2 regions of the Planococcus sp. MB-3u-03 genome follow, and region 2 is predicted to be linked to the other one. Evidence: predicted binding sites of a transcription regulator. Region 2 holds the regulator's gene; the other holds the start of a gene.
The links. The regulator Rex, encoded in region 2, represses fermentation and respiration genes when NADH is low (regulators of the CRP and FNR family bind a similar motif). The targets are predictions, from matches to a motif close to TTGTGAAATATTTCACAA.

Region 1: a site for Rex is predicted at 2,859-2,876, ahead of CW734_RS14260 (AtpZ/AtpI family protein). Genes of this name have one in related genera too.

What each region holds. Positions count from the first base shown of each region.
Region 1 is NZ_CP025135.1:2,592,748-2,600,859, forward strand. Features, by position in the region: gene CW734_RS14235 (F0F1 ATP synthase subunit delta) at 1-261, opposite strand, end outside; gene atpF (F0F1 ATP synthase subunit B) at 258-779, opposite strand; gene atpE (F0F1 ATP synthase subunit C) at 1,095-1,307, opposite strand; gene atpB (F0F1 ATP synthase subunit A) at 1,368-2,078, opposite strand; gene CW734_RS14255 (ATP synthase subunit I) at 2,107-2,478, opposite strand; gene CW734_RS14260 (AtpZ/AtpI family protein) at 2,482-2,703, opposite strand; gene wecB (non-hydrolyzing UDP-N-acetylglucosamine 2-epimerase) at 3,090-4,208, opposite strand; gene upp (uracil phosphoribosyltransferase) at 4,228-4,857, opposite strand; gene CW734_RS14275 (GGDEF domain-containing protein) at 4,993-7,167, opposite strand; gene glyA (serine hydroxymethyltransferase) at 7,267-8,112, opposite strand, start outside.
Region 2 is NZ_CP025135.1:527,063-535,174, forward strand. Features, by position in the region: rRNA gene CW734_RS03975 (23S ribosomal RNA) at 1-831, shown strand, start outside; rRNA gene rrf (5S ribosomal RNA) at 896-1,010, shown strand; tRNA gene CW734_RS03985 (tRNA-Asp) at 1,020-1,092, shown strand; gene tsaE (tRNA (adenosine(37)-N6)-threonylcarbamoyltransferase complex ATPase subunit type 1 TsaE) at 1,212-1,664, shown strand; gene tsaB (tRNA (adenosine(37)-N6)-threonylcarbamoyltransferase complex dimerization subunit type 1 TsaB) at 1,661-2,353, shown strand; gene rimI (ribosomal protein S18-alanine N-acetyltransferase) at 2,350-2,805, shown strand; gene tsaD (tRNA (adenosine(37)-N6)-threonylcarbamoyltransferase complex transferase subunit TsaD) at 2,798-3,817, shown strand; gene CW734_RS04010 (ABC-F family ATP-binding cassette domain-containing protein) at 4,182-6,125, opposite strand; gene CW734_RS04015 (redox-sensing transcriptional repressor Rex) at 6,256-6,888, shown strand; gene CW734_RS04020 (twin-arginine translocase TatA/TatE family subunit) at 6,979-7,191, shown strand; gene tatC (twin-arginine translocase subunit TatC) at 7,212-7,985, shown strand.

The sequences.
Region 1 (8,112 bases), 1.3 Mb from region 2:
GACTTCGTTCATGCGTCTGCGCTCACCCAACATCTGAAGTGTATTCAAGACATACGTGTTAACCCCTTGAAATACTTCGTTGATGAGGTTTGTGCGCTTTTCAGATGAAAGTTTCGGTGAAACGATCAATTGGTAAAGTTCAGGAGTCAACTTGAAAACTTTACGTACTTCACGGAGATCCTGTTCGATTTCCAAAGTCACATTGTGTTCTTTGGCTACCTGGAATAATGCCGATGCGTAGCGCTCAGCGACTTGGCTCATTGCACTTCGCCTGCCTTCGCAATCGTTTCGTTAATCAACTGACGGTTGTCTTCCTCAGAGATTTCCTTGTCCAATACTCTCGTAGCTGCCAACAAGGACAGAGCCACAACTTCTTCACGTACTGCTGCGATCGCTTTTTCGCGCTCGTTAGCAATTTCTGCCACTGCGGATTCTTTCATGCGAGCAGATTCAGCACGCGCTGTCGTAATGATTTCCTCACGAGAAACTTCGCCTTGTTTCTTGGCATTTTCAACGATTTCCTGCGCCTGGTTGCGGGCATCCTTCAAAAGGTTGCGCTGCTCATCAAGCATTTGCTGTGATTCCTGACGGCTTTTTTCAGCAGTTTCGATCTCACTTGCGATCAGATCTTCACGTTGCTGCATAACGCCCATCAATGGACCCCACGCAAATTTCTTCAACAGGGCCATTAGGAGCAAAAAGATGACCAATGTTGCGATGATGTCTCCAATATTCAAAAACTCCCCGGTTGCACCGAGTACGAGGTGATCAAAAAACACGATTGTTTCACTCCCTTCAAGAGCCTAAAATACTTTTTCTACTATTATATATACTGCTTAAAATCGTTAGATGTGCTGTCGAAATCCAAAATGCATCATACAAGCATAAATGGCGAAAAACATGCCGGAGCATTCTCGCCATTTAGCTTTTCAGTAATAAATTGCTTTGTCTAGTTCTTCCGCTTTTCGCGATGTCTAGACTCCAGTGCCTAGCTCTTCGGGACATAAGTCAACCCAGCTGTGCGGCAAAGAACGCCGCTTCGCTGGTTCGCCTTATGCCTGTCAGAGCTGAACAGGCACTTTCGCTTTTCGAAATTAACGGTTCATTACGATGAACGCGATAACTACGGCGATGATCGGCAATGCCTCAACCAAAGCTACACCGATGAACATTGTTGTTTGAAGAACGCCGCGTGCTTCTGGCTGGCGAGCGATACCTTCAACTGTTTTTGACACGATAAGTCCGTTACCGATACCTGCACCTAGTGCTGCTAATCCTACTGCAATTGCTGCTGCTAATAAACCCATTTTAAAATGTCCTCCTCAGGATAATTGTTTTTTTTTGTTTTGCCCGAAGGCAGTTTATACTCAATGGTCTTCGCTAACTTTATGCGATAAATAAACCATCGTTAACATAACGAAAATGAACGCTTGGATAGCCCCGATAAAGATCGAGAACCCTTGCCATGCCATCATCGGCAAGATCGCGCTTGCGAATCCAAGAATACTTGCTGAAGCAAGTCCTGCCAACAAAGTAAGCAAGATCTCACCAGCGTAGATGTTACCGTAAAGACGCAGACCGAGTGTCAGCGTATTTGCGAATTCCTCAATGATTTTAAGCGGGAACAAGAACGGCATCGGTTTCAGGAAGTCTGAACTGTAGCCTTTCAAGCCTTTCAGCTTAATACCATAATAATGGCTCAAGATGATGATTGTTGCAGCCAATGTCATTGTCACGACTGGATCCGCTGTTGGTGATTTCCACCAAAGGTCTCCGTTGACGACAACAGCAAATGGGAGCCCGAGCATGTTCGAAACGAAGATGAACATGATCAGCGTAATTCCAAGTACATGGAATCGTCCGCCATCCCGCCAGTCCATATTGCTTTTAATGATTCCTTTGACAAAGTCCATGACCCATTCCATGAAGTTCTGCATGCCTGTCGGCTTCAGCTTCAAGTTACGGGTAGCAAAGAACGCAATAAGGAAAACAATAAGAGCGGCTACAAGCAGCATCATAACGTTCGATAGGTTGAACCAGATTCCGAACACCTCGAGCATTGGAGCGCCATGATCCACGATAAATTCACCTCTCTTTCCACTTTCTTTAATGGTGTTTCATGTGATAAACGATCCGCTCCGCCAAAAGGAGACCGTAAGGGATCATCAACCCGATTACCGCACTGACCAAGTGTATATGCTCAGCGAACAAAATAGCGATCGCCACAACGGCTACACCTGATGCGAACCGTAATGCCGTTCCGAGAGAACGGACTTTCGAGCCTTCTGCCACCGCCCGGTCGAATTTTTCCATTCTCCGGACCAGGATCCACATATTATAAATGCCGAACAGAGATCCGACGATCAAGCCTGCGAACACTTCCGGATAAGGAGTGACTCCCCACCCTAAAACGAACACGGCGAGGATGAAATACATCAGCCTCTTCAATCTTTTATAGATCTCTTGAAGTCCATCCATTTTTTACATGTCTCCTGATTCGAATTTTCGGACGGTCTGAAGCATCGCCCAAACCCCGGCACTAAGACCGACGAGCAGGCAGATGATCAAAAAGAGCGGGGCGGTTCCGAATTGCTCATCAAGCCACATCCCTGTAAAGACTCCGATTAGTACGGACCCGACAAGTTGCGAGAGAATGACGGAATAAATCGCCATTGCTTGTAAGGGACTTTTTTTCGGGTGCATGATAAACCCCTCGAAATTCATAATGATTTGACATTCACGCCCATAAAAAGAGCAGTCGCATCTGGCTTTCAATAGCACATCCATTATGTATGAAAACCCTCTCATGCAGACCCTTTGTAAGCATACAATAGGGGTAAAATCATGTCAATTACATGTAGTGAAAAACTTCACAAGCAAAAACCCGCCGACATATGATTGACAAATTTGTTACAAGAAAAGCGAGAGCGCCTGCCCAGCTCCGTCAGGCATAAGACGGATCAGCAATGCGGCGCTTTTTGCCGCAATGCTGGAACGGCTTATGACCCAAGGAGCTAGGCGCTCGAGCTAGACATCAAGAAAAGCGAAGGTGGCTGAACAAAAACACTCCCTGCTCTCCCCCCTTCTCCTTACAACTCGCCGAAATACTTGTGCAAAGCTTCCACGATCCGCTGTGATGCTTTTCCGTCGCCATATGGGTTCGATGCTTGCGACATCGCTTCATACGCGGAGGCATCCGTCAGCAATTCTTTGCCGAGGCGGTAAATCGTTTCTTCGTCAGTACCGGCGAGTTTCAACGTGCCGGCATCGATGCCTTCCGGACGTTCCGTCGTATCACGCAACACCAAAACTGGCTTACCGAGAGACGGCGCTTCTTCTTGTACCCCGCCCGAATCAGTCAGGATGAAATAAGACTGGGCTGCGAAGTTATGGAAATCCAATACTTCGAGCGGCTCGATCAAGTGGATGCGCGGGTCACGCCCAAGCACTTCGTCTGCCACTTCGCGAACAGCCGGATTCATGTGGACCGGATAGACCACTTGGATGTCCTCATGCTCTTCGGTCAAGCGCTTGATCGCACGGAACATATTGCGCATCGGTTCACCAAGGTTTTCACGGCGGTGGGCGGTCAATAAGATCATGCGGTCACTGCCGATTTTATCGAGCACCGGGTGATGATAATTTTCACGCACTGTCGTCTGCAAAGCATCAATCGCCGTATTGCCCGTAATATAGATTGTTTCTTCTTTTTTATTCTCATCACGTAGATTCTGCGCAGACTTCTCGGTCGGCGCAAAATGGATGTCCGCCATGACACCTGTCAATTGACGGTTCATCTCTTCCGGGAAAGGAGAGTACTTATTGTGGGTCCGGAGCCCAGCTTCTACGTGCCCGATCGAAATTTGATTGTACAAAGCGGCCAAACTTGCCGCGAATGTCGTCGTCGTATCTCCATGGACCAGCACGATATCCGGTTTCGCTTCTTTCATCACATCATCCAAACCTTGCATAGCCCGTACCGTTACATCGCTCAAGGTTTGGCGGTCTTTCATGATGTTCAAATCAAAATCGGGGGTGATGCCGAATGTTTCGAGCACTTGGTCAAGCATTTGGCGATGCTGTGCGGTGACAGTCACAAGAGGTTCGATCGTTTCTGGGTGCTTCTGCAATTCCAACACAAGAGGCGCCATTTTAATCGCTTCCGGACGTGTACCGAAAATCGTCATCACTTTCCATTTTTTCGTCACTTCTGATCAACCCGCTTTCTTATTTTGTTCCGAACAAGCGATCTCCAGCATCGCCGAGGCCAGGCACGATATAGCCTTTTTCGTTGAGCTTCTCATCGAGTGCCGCGATATAGATATCGACATCCGGATGTGCTTTTTGCAAAGCTTCCACACCTTCTGGAGCTGCGATGATGCACATGAACTTGATTTTCGTCGCGCCGCGCTTTTTCAAGGAATTGACTGCTTCAATCGCAGAGCCGCCTGTCGCAAGCATTGGATCGACGACGATCAATTCACGTTCAGAGACGTCTGAAGGCATCTTAAAATAATATTCCACTGGCTGCAAAGTTTCCGGGTCGCGGTACAAGCCGATATGGCCAACCTTCGCCGCCGGAATCAATTTCAAGACACCGTCAACCATTCCAATTCCTGCACGCAAAATCGGTACGATGCCCAATTTTTTCCCGGCTAAAACGTTCGACTTGGCAACTTGCACAGGCGTTTCCACATCGATTTCCTGAAGCGGAAGCTCGCGTGTGATTTCAAAGGCCATCAAAGTTGAAATCTCATCAACCAATTCACGGAATTCTTTTGTTCCAGTCGATTTGTCGCGGATATACGTCAGTTTATGCTGAATCAGCGGATGATCAAAAACGAATACTTTTCCCACAGTGTATCTCTCCTTTTTCATACATTTTCCTAAACAGTATAACAGAAAATGAAAAGGTTTAGAGCGTCACCCCTGCATTAGAATTATTCAGTCAACTTTCATAGGCAAAATAAAAAACCAGGGCCAATGCCCCGGTTAGAGTAGATGTGCTTCATCGATCGGCATCGGCCGGTGGAATAAAAAGCCTTGGGCGATCGTGCAGCCCATCTCAAGCAATTGCGTCCGGTCGTCTTCTGTCTCGACGCCTTCCGCGACTGCCCGCAGCCCTAGATTATCCGCCAATTGGATGATGGTCCGGATGACGGCACGCGTCCCATGCTCCTCCATATTGGACACAAAGGAACGGTCGATCTTGATTTCTTCGACAGGCAGCTTCTGCAGATAGCTGAGGGACGAATAGCCTGTCCCGAAATCATCGATGGAAGTCGCAAAGCCATATTTTTTCAGCTGGTCGAACACCGTACCAGCCGTATCGATATCGACGACCCCAATGCGTTCGGTGATCTCCAGCTGAATCCATTTCGGATCCACGCCGAATTTTTTCGTTTCATCCACCAAATGCGGCACGAAGGAATGATGAAAGAAATGTTCCGCCGAGATATTGATCGCCACTTGGCGCAACTGCAGCCCCTGTTCCTGGCGTTTTTTCAGCCAAGACAAGACTTGCTCGATGACATGCTGCTCAAGCTGGCGGATCTTGCCGTTCTTCTCCGCAGCCGGAATGAAAATGGCAGGCGAAATATCGCCAAGTTCCGGCGACTTCCAGCGAGCCAGTGCCTCGAAGCCGAGTATGTCCCGGCTTTCGAGCGCCACTTTCGGCTGAAGGAAGACACTGATTTCTTTTCGTTTGAGCGCCACCGTCAATGCATTGGCCACGCGCAAGTCGCGCATCATCACTTCATCTTGTTCATTTTCAAAATAGCAGACCGCCTCGCCGATGCGTTCTTTCGCTTTCGATAAAGCACTGTCAGCACAGCGAACCAGCTCTTCCGCGTTCTGCTGGGCAGGCGTGACAATCGCCACGCCGACTTTGACAGTCAAAAACAAATCCATCTCACCGATCGACACCGGTTCCCGCAGGCTGCTTAAAATATCCTCCAGAAATTCAGGCGCGCGCGTTAAAGGAATGGTGCTGTAGAGCGACAGCCGCGAATCGGAAAAGCGTGCGACCAGTTTTTCCCCGGCACCGCCTGCCAGGACAAGACGGCGTCCAAGCTCCCGGCATAAATCATTGCCTGCCCGGTGGCCGTATTGATCGCTGATTTTGATGAATTCGTCTGCCGAGATAAACGCGACAAAACCTTCTTTTCCATCCTTTAGCAGCTCTTTCAGTTCCGTGCGGAAATAATGGCGGTTCGGCAGCCCTGACTCCTCATCGATATAGGCAAGACGCAAAATCTCTTCTTGTTGGCGCGAGAATTTTACTGCCAAGGAAACGATCGAGGCGATTTCTTCCATAAAGACCAGATCTTTGTGCGAAGGCTTATAGACTTCCGGAAAGTAAATCCCGAATGTACCGATGGCTTCTTCCTTGCCATTAAAAATCGGCACGGACCAAATCGCTTTGATCCCGAACCGGTCGAGAACGTCTTGCTGGCCGCTTAGAAGGGAATCCTGTGCTGCATCTTCCACAATGACTGGCTGCTGCCGCAGATAAGCCGCTCCGCAAGGGCTAACATCGGCTGATACTTCTAAACCGCGCATCCCCACAGTGAATTCATCCGGCATCGATTTTGCTGCCCCCACCTGAAAACGTTTCGCCTCGTCCACCAATAGGACCGTACAGCGTGAACCGTCAAGGAAAAACGATTCAGCCGTTTCGCAGATGTTCTGTAAGAGCATACCGAGCATATGTGCCTTTTCAATGCCTTTATACGTCTCTTTCTGCAGGTCAATCAAAGTTTCCGCACGCCGGCGGTCGCTGATATCCCGTTGAAGCATCAGGATATAACGCAATGATTTTTCCGGAAACGCCAAGGGCTGAACCGTGATTTCGTTCCAGAAAGGCGTCCCGTCTTTCCGGTAATTGACGATTTCAAAAATGCCGGGTTGGGCCGATGCCGTCGCTTCGCGTATTTGGCTGCCGGTATTGGCATCGGTTTTCGTCCCGTGGAGGAATTTACCGTTTCTTCCGATAACTTCCTCTTCGCTATAGCCGGTCATTTCAAAAAACGCCTCATTGGCATAGGCGATTGGGTGGTCGGAAATTTCCGGGTTCACGACAACAAAACTCGTGTGGAATTCAATCCCGAGACGGCGCAGCCAATCTATGATCACTTTTCGGTCTTCCTGGATTTCATATTGATGCATACGCGTCCCTCCCAGTTTTTCTCATTATGTATGGTGAAAAAGCCGCCAATGCATGCGGCGGCTTTATTCATTTCAATATTCATCTAAATAATCAACTGCTTATTTATACAAAGGATGGGCAGCTGTCAATTTTGCTGTACGCTCAGCGGCTTCCTTCTTCACAGCTTCGTCTTCCGGATTTTTCAATAGAAGCGCCATGATTGAAGCGATTTCCTTCATTTCTTCTTCTTTGAAACCACGGGATGTGACGGCTGCTGTTCCGAGCCGGATGCCGGATGTGACGAATGGGCTTTCCGGATCGAACGGAATTGTGTTTTTATTAGTCGTGATGCCGACTTCATCCAACACATGTTCCGCTACTTTGCCCGTCAAGTTAAGTGAACGGAGGTCGAGTAGCAATAGATGGTTGTCTGTGCCGCCGGAAACGATGTCGACACCTTTAGCTGTTAGGCTATCAGCCAAGACATTCGCATTTTTGACGACCTGGTCGATATAGTCTTTGAACTCTGGCTTCTGGGCTTCGCCGAAAGCAACGGCTTTTGCCGCAATGACGTGCATCAACGGGCCGCCCTGGATGCCAGGGAAAATGATTTTGTCGATTTTTTTCGCAAATTCTTCTTTGCAAAGAATCAAGCCGCCGCGAGGGCCGCGCAATGTTTTATGGGTAGTGGAAGTAACAAAATGTGCATGAGGCACTGGGTTCGGATGTGCACCGGTTGCGACAAGCCCTGCAATATGCGCCATGTCGACCATTAGGTACGCGCCGACTTCATCAGCGATTTCACGGAATTTCGCGAAATCCAATGTGCGGGAATATGCACTTGCGCCGGCAACGATCATTTTCGGCTTGTGCTCAAGAGCTGCCTGGCGAACTGCTTCGTAATCGAGCAATTGCGTATCTTTATCGACGCCGTACTCGACGAAATTATACTGCATGCCGCTGAA
Region 2 (8,112 bases):
CGTGGAGCTTTACTGTAGCCTGATATTGAATTTTGGTGCAACTTGTACAGGATAGGTAGGAGCCAGAGAACCCGGGGCGCCAGCTTCGGGGAGGCGTCGGTGGGATACTACCCTGGTTGTATTGAACTTCTAACCCACAAGCCTTAGCGGCTTGGGAGACAGTGTCAGGCGGGCAGTTTGACTGGGGCGGTCGCCTCCTAAAGAGTAACGGAGGCGCTCAAAGGTTCCCTCAGAATGGTTGGAAATCATTCGCAGAGTGTAAAGGCACAAGGGAGCTTGACTGCGAGACGGACAGGTCGAGCAGGGTCGAAAGACGGACTTAGTGATCCGGTGGTTCCGCATGGAAGGGCCATCGCTCAACGGATAAAAGCTACCCGGGGATAACAGGCTTATCTCCCCAAGAGTCCACATCGACGGGGAGGTTTGGCACCTCGATGTCGGCTCATCGCATCCTGGGGCTGTAGTCGGTCCCAAAGGGTTGGGCTGTTCGCCCATTAAAGCGGTACGCGAGCTGGGTTCAGAACGTCGTGAGACAGTTCGGTCCCTATCCGTCGCGGGCGCAGGAAATTTGAGAGGAGCTGTCCTTAGTACGAGAGGACCGGGATGGACACACCGCTGGTGTACCAGTTGTTCTGCCAAGAGCATCGCTGGGTAGCTATGTGTGGCCGGGATAAGTGCTGAAAGCATCTAAGCACGAAGCCCCCTCAAGATGAGATTTCCCATTGCGCAAGCAAGTAAGATCCCTCAAAGACGATGAGGTAGATAGGTTCGGGGTGGAAGCGTGGCGACACGTGCAGCTGACGAATACTAATCGATCGAGGACTTAACCAACAAACTGAAACGCAAGTTTCCCAATGTCGATTTATCCAGTTTTGAGCGAACAAGCTCAACATAGTCCAGTGATGATGGCAAAGAGGCCACACCCGTTCCCATCCCGAACACGGAAGTTAAGCTCTTTTGCGCCGATGGTAGTTGGGGTTTCCCCTGTGAGAGTAGGGACGTCGCTGGTCTATAATTTTGGTCCCGTGGTGTAGCGGTTAACATGCCTGCCTGTCACGCAGGAGATCGCCGGTTCGATCCCGGTCGGGACCGTCATTCCAAAAAGTGAGCACAGCGAACCCGCTGTGCTCTTTTTCTATGGAAACAATATATTTTGATTTGCAAGGCTATCTCCGCTAAACTATGAAAAGACTCAAACGAGGTGAAGAGACATGAGCTTTACGATTACAGTGCAATCGCCGGATCAGACAGAGAAACTTGCCATTCGATTGGCTTCGCTTTTACAGCCTCAAGATCTTCTAACACTGGAAGGTGACTTAGGGGCAGGCAAGACGACTTTTACTAAAGGATTAGCAAAGGGGCTCGGCATCGAGCGAACAGTAAATAGCCCGACTTTCACTATCCTCAAACAATATGAAGGACGATTAAATCTGAATCATTTCGATGTATATCGCTTGGAAAATAGTGATGAAGATATCGGTTTTGATGAATTATTTGCGGAAGAAGCGGTGTCGGTGATTGAATGGGCTCAGTTTATTCATGATTATTTGCCGGAGGAACGCTTGGATATTGTGATTCGCCGCTTGTCTGAAGAGGGACGTGAAGTGGAGTTTCACCCGCACGGTGTCCGTTATGAAAACTTATGCAGGGAGCTAACACAATGATTTTAGGAATCGATACCTCGAATTCACCGCTAGCTATCGCTTTGGTGAAAGACGATACAATATTAATAGAAGAAACTCAAAATCTAAAGATCAATCATTCCTTAACTGCTATGCCGGCAGTAGAAGAATTGATGAAAAAAGCAAAAATTGCTCCAGGAGATTTAACACAAATTGTTGTTGCAGAAGGGCCTGGATCTTATACAGGCGTTCGAATTGGCCTGACAATCGCGAAAACTCTCGCATGGTCGTTGAAAATTCCGTTGACCACAGTATCGAGTTTAAAGGTGCTTGCAGCGAACGGACAGGGATTTAACGGCATGGTTTGCCCTGTCATGGATGCAAGGCGTGGTACCGCTTTTACTGCACTTTATGACGGGCTTGATCTGGCAACAGTTCTTTCAGATCGCCATAGCGACTTTAGGGCGTTCCTTGAACAAGTCCATACCGATGGACGTCCGGTTTTGTTTACGGGAATTGACCTTGAAATTCACCGCCCAGTGATTGAGGAAATACTGGGGGACTTGGCCCATTTTGCACCGTTCCAAAATAGGCTGCCAAGAGCGTCTAATTTGATTGCACTGGCAGCGGCTGAAGAAGCGAAAGAAGTCCACTATACGGTTCCTGAATATCGCCGGATTACCGAGGCGGAAGCGAATCTTACAAAAATGGACGAAGGAAAAAGCCAATGAATGAATCAGTGAAATTCCGGAAAATGACCATTCATGATGTAGATGCAGTTTATGAGATTGAAAAGCAATCGTTTACGCTCGCATGGACAAAAGAGGCGTTTGAGCAAGAGATGCTGAAAAATGAATTTGCTTATTATGTGCTGGCTGAAACGGCAGAAGGAATCGTCGGTTATTGTGGTATGTGGCTTGTCATGGATGAAGCACATATTACGAATATCGCCATTTCACCCAAAAAACGGGGCAAGAAGTTTGGGGAAGCATTGATGAGAGAGGCAATAAAAACTGCAAAAGCGCAAGGTGCGAAATTGATGACATTGGAAGCACGGGTCAGCAATATAGCTGCGCTTAATTTGTATAAGAAACTAGGATTCAAAAATGGTGGCATCCGAAAAGGTTATTATACGGATAACCAGGAAGATGCCATAGTTATGTGGGTGAATTTCGATGAATAAAGACATTTTTGTATTAGGAATAGAGACGAGTTGTGATGAAACAGCGGCTTCAGTTGTGAAAAACGGAACAGAGATCATCTCCAATGTGGTGGCATCGCAAATCGAGAGCCATAAGCGCTTCGGGGGTGTGGTACCGGAAATTGCATCGAGGCATCATGTCGAGCAAATCACTATTGTGATTGAAGAGGCTTTGCAGCAGGCGAATTTGGTGCCAACTGAATTATCCGCGGTGGCCGTAACGGAAGGACCTGGTCTAGTCGGGGCCTTGTTAGTTGGTGTCAATGCAGCAAAGGCATTTGCGTTTGCACATAGCTTGCCGCTAGTGGGTGTGCATCACATCGCGGGACATATATATGCGAATCGATTGGAGCAGGAAATGGAGTTTCCGCTTTTGTCATTGGTCATTTCAGGAGGGCATACTGAGTTGATTCTCATGAAAGAGCACGGTGATTTTACAGTCATCGGCGAAACTAGGGATGATGCTGCAGGAGAAGCCTACGACAAAGTGGCGCGGACATTGAACTTGCCATATCCTGGCGGGCCGCATATTGACCGATTGGCGCATCAAAGTGTGGAAGCGGTCGATTTTCCGCGGGTTTGGCTGGAAGAAGGATCCTATGATTTCAGCTTCAGCGGATTGAAATCGTCTGTGCTGAACTATATGCATAATATGAAACAACGCGGGGAAACGCCCGTGCCGGAAGCTGTTGCCGCAGGATTCCAAAACAGCGTCGTGGAAGTTGTAACGGCAAAAACTTTGCGCGCTGCCAGGGAATTCGCTGTACAACAAGTGATTGCAGCGGGCGGTGTAGCAGCCAATAAAGGGCTCCGCAAATCGCTGACTGAGACTTTTGAAAAAGAGAGTATCCCCTTCTTTATTCCACCGCTGCCGCTTTGTACAGATAATGCAGCGATGATTGCCGCAGCTGGAACGGTTATGTACGAAAAAGGATTAACAGGAGATATGGCCATGAATGGGCGCCCGGGCATGCCACTGAGTTCATGGATTTAAATAAAAGCATTGCCGCAATTTATTGAGAATTGCGGTAATGCTTCTTTTTTTATGAATAATATCCAAATCTTACAAGGACATAGAAATGTATTTTCTGTCAATAGAGAACATTTGTACTTATGCACAATTTGTGAATAAGCTGTTAACAACCTATCGATAAATAGTGGATTTCCTATATATTGTGGAGGGTAAGGTGGGAAACTATGTGGATAAAAGAAAAGAAGACTGTGGATAATGTTTATAACTCTGTTGATAGTTGATTTTACAACTCTTCTATTGTGTACAAATCTGTGGAAATATTTATTTTGATAAATGGTATTGACCTATATGTAGGGAAAAGAAAAACCGCATACCCAGTATGCGGTTAGGAATTCATTTCTTCAAGTTGTTCTTGCAGTTCGAGCCATTCGGCCATGTTTTCTTCGTGTGATTGCTTGAGCTTTTCAAGACGCGATTGCAAAGGCATGACGCGTTCGTGATCTTGGAAAATATCCGGCTCGCATAGTTGTTCTTCAATCGCGGCGATTTCTTCATCAAGTGCTTCCATGGCCTGTTCGATTTCAGTGTTTCTCCTGACTAACTGGCGTTCGAGTTTTTTGGCTTCTTTGTCGATTTGCGAAGTGGAGGCGGAGGTTTGAGTCTCCGGCTGTTTCGCTTTTGCTTCGAGTGCATCGAGTGCCGCAAGTTCTTCGGTTTCAAGCTTTTTCTCCACATAATAATCGTAATCGCCCAAGTACTCGGTGGTGCCGTCACGGGACAGTTCCACCACTTTAGTAGCGATCCGGTTCATGAAATAGCGGTCGTGGGAAACGAATAATAATGTGCCAGGATAGTCGATCAAGGCGTTTTCCAATACTTCTTTGCTGTCGAGGTCCAAATGGTTAGTCGGCTCATCGAGCAGCAAGACATTGGCTTTTTGCATCATGAGCTTGGCGAGTGCCACACGGGCTTTTTCGCCGCCTGATAAAGTTGATACCGGCTTCAGGACATCGTCGCCTGTAAACAGGAAACGGCCGAGGATGCCGCGTATGTCTTTTTCATTCACTTGAGGGTAGTCGTCCCATAATTCGTTGAGCACGAGCTTATTGCCTTTTAAATTGGCCTGTTCCTGATCGTAATAGCCGAATTGGATGCCGGTGCCGTAATGGATGTCACCGGCGAGCGCCGGCAATTCTTTAATGATGGTTTTGAGCAGCGTCGATTTGCCGACACCGTTCGGCCCGACAAGTGCGAGGCTGTCGGTGCGGTAAAGTTTCAGCGAGATGTTATTCGACACCGGCTGGTCGCCATAGCCTACTGCCAGCGATTGGACGTTCAAGACGTCATTGCCGCTTTGCTTTTGGATATCGAAGCCGAAACGTGCTGATTTTTCGTCGCCTTCCGGAGCTTCCATCCAGTCGGTCTTCTCGAGCACCCGGCGTCTGCTTTGTGCCATCTTAGTCGTTGAGGCACGGACCAGGTTGCGAGCGACATAGTCTTCAAGCTTGGCTTTCTCGCTTTGTTCTTTCTCATAATGTTTGCGGTCGAGTTCATATTGCTTCGCTTTTTCGCTCAAATAGCGGCTGTAGTTGCCGGTGTATTTGCGGACCTTTTTGCGCGACACTTCGTAGACGAGCGTGACGACTTGGTCGAGGAAATAGCGGTCATGGGAGACGATAAGCAATGCGCCAGGGTAATTCTTCAAGTAGTTTTCGAGCCAGCTTAGCGTTTCGATGTCCAAATGGTTGGTCGGCTCATCGAGGATCAATAGCTGCGGCTTTGCGAGCAGAAGCTTCGCCAGCATGAGGCGTGTTTTCTGGCCGCCTGACAGGGAAGTTATTTTCTTTTCATAGTCTTCCGGATAGAACTTCATGCCGTGCAGGACAGCGCGCGTATCGGCTTCGAACTGAAAACCCCCGGCATCTTTAAAATGGGTCTGGAGGAGGTCATATTCTTGCATGACTTTGGCGTTGCGCTCTGCGTCGTTGTAAACATCCGGGTCGGCCATCGCGGCTTCAAGCTGGCGCAGCTTGGTTTCCTGGTCACGGAAATGGGCGAAAATTTTCATCATTTCCTGCCATACGGTGGCGTCTGAATTCAAGTCGGTTTGCTGTTCCAAATAGCCGATCGTCAAATCTTTCGGCATGATCAAATCGCCGCTGTCGTAAGACATTTCCCCGGCGATGATTTTCAGCAATGTGGATTTTCCGGCACCGTTGCGGCCGACGAGTGCGACCCGGTCACGATGTTGGACTTCGAGTTTGGCGCCGGAGATGATTTCCTCTGCACCGAATGATTTATGGATTTGATTGACTTGCAATACGATCATTGGGGTCACCTCTATTCTTCTTAAGTGTAGCTGATGGGCGAGTGCTTCGCAATTGCGCAAGCCTTTACATATCAAGGCCTGTCATGTAAGATTGATACGATTTGACAACAGTTCAGAAGGAAGCGATCACATGCTTGACGAATCAGCGAAAATCCCGCAAGCAACAACGAAGCGGTTGCCCTTGTACTATAGGTTTCTCCAGAATTTCGCCAACGCCGGGCAGAAACGCATCTCCTCCCAGGAGTTGAGCGAAGCGATGAAAATCGATTCAGCGACCATCCGCCGCGATTTTTCCCATCTTGGCGCACTCGGCAAAAAAGGCTATGGCTATGATGTGCAGGAGCTCTTGGCGTTTTTCCGCAAGACGCTTGACCAGGATGAAGCGACGAATGTCGCCTTGATCGGTGTCGGCAGCCTCGGCAGCGCGTTCTTAAAATACAATTTCCACCGTAACCATAACACGAAAATCATCCTCGCCTTCGATACGAATAGCCCCCATGAAGGGAAGCAGATCAGCGGCATCGATACGTACCATCCGGATTTGATTGAAGAGAAGATTAAGCAGTATGGCGTTGAAGTGGTCATTTTGACGGTGCCGTCGCGATCGGCCCAGGAAGTAACCGACCGGCTCGCCCAGACAGACATTAAAGGCATTCTCAATTTTACGCCGGTACGCATTTCCGTGCCGGAACATATCCGCGTCCAGACGATCGATTTATCGGTCGAACTGCAAACTCTGATCTACCAGATCAAGCATGATTAACATAAAACCTTCACATTTGAACGGCCTTTGGAAATAGCCAACGGGCCGTGTTTCATGTACACTAGAAGCATACTACAGGAGGTGTCTGATATGGCTCCAGGTCCACTAAGTTTAATCATCATCGGGATTGTCGCGTTGCTGATTTTCGGTCCGAAAAAGTTGCCTGAACTAGGCAAAGCATTCGGTTCTTCCCTGCGCGAATTCAAAAACGCCACAAAAGGGTTGGCAGATGACGACGAAGATGACAAGAAAGTCGAAGCAGCAAAGAAAAATGATCTAGACAAGAAAGACGAGCACAAGTAACACGATAGGATGTTTGTCCGATGAACCAACAAAATGAAATGACGGTAGTTGAACATATAGGTGAACTCAGAAAACGGCTGGCCTTGATAGTCGTTTTCTTTCTGTTCGCGCTCATTGCGGGATTCTTTCTCGCCGAGCCGCTGATCCGCTATTTGCAATTCAGCGAAGAGGCACGTAATCTGACGCTGAATGCTTTTAAAATTACCGATCCGATTAAGATATATATGCAGGTCATGATGATCTTAGCATTGATCATCACGTCGCCATTAATCATGTACCAATTTTGGGCGTTCATTAGCCCCGGTCTCTCTGAACGTGAGCGAAAAGTGACGCTTGGGTATATTCCGTTTTCTTTGTCCTTGTTTATCGGCGGGATTGCGTTTTCCTATTTGGTATTGTTCCCGTATGTCATCGGATTCATGCTCAATATTTCGGAGAACCTGGATATCCAGGAGACGATTGGGATTAATGAGTATTTCCAATTCTTGTTCCAAATTACCTTGCCGTTCGGCTTTATCTTTCAACTGCCGGTATTGATGCTGTTCTTGACGCGCCTCGGTATTTTGACGCCGATGATGATGACGAAGTACCGGAAGTATGCGTATTTGGCGCTGGTGACGATCGCCGCGTTCATTACGCCGCCGGATATTATTTCCCATATGATCGTGACATTGCCGCTGATTTTATTGTATGAATTCAGTGTGGTCATTGCGCGCATTGGATATCGCAAGTTCCTGCGTGCAGAACAGCAGCAGGCAATTGCAGAACAGACAGAAGACCTTCCGCCGAAATGATGGCGGGAGGTTTTTTGTTTGGAATGGAACGTATAAAGAGTTTTAGAATGAAAAGTATTGGAAATAGAAGACTGCGCTTCAGGGGCACGCTTTCCGGAGGGCTCGCATTGAGCCGCTTCGTCGCTCC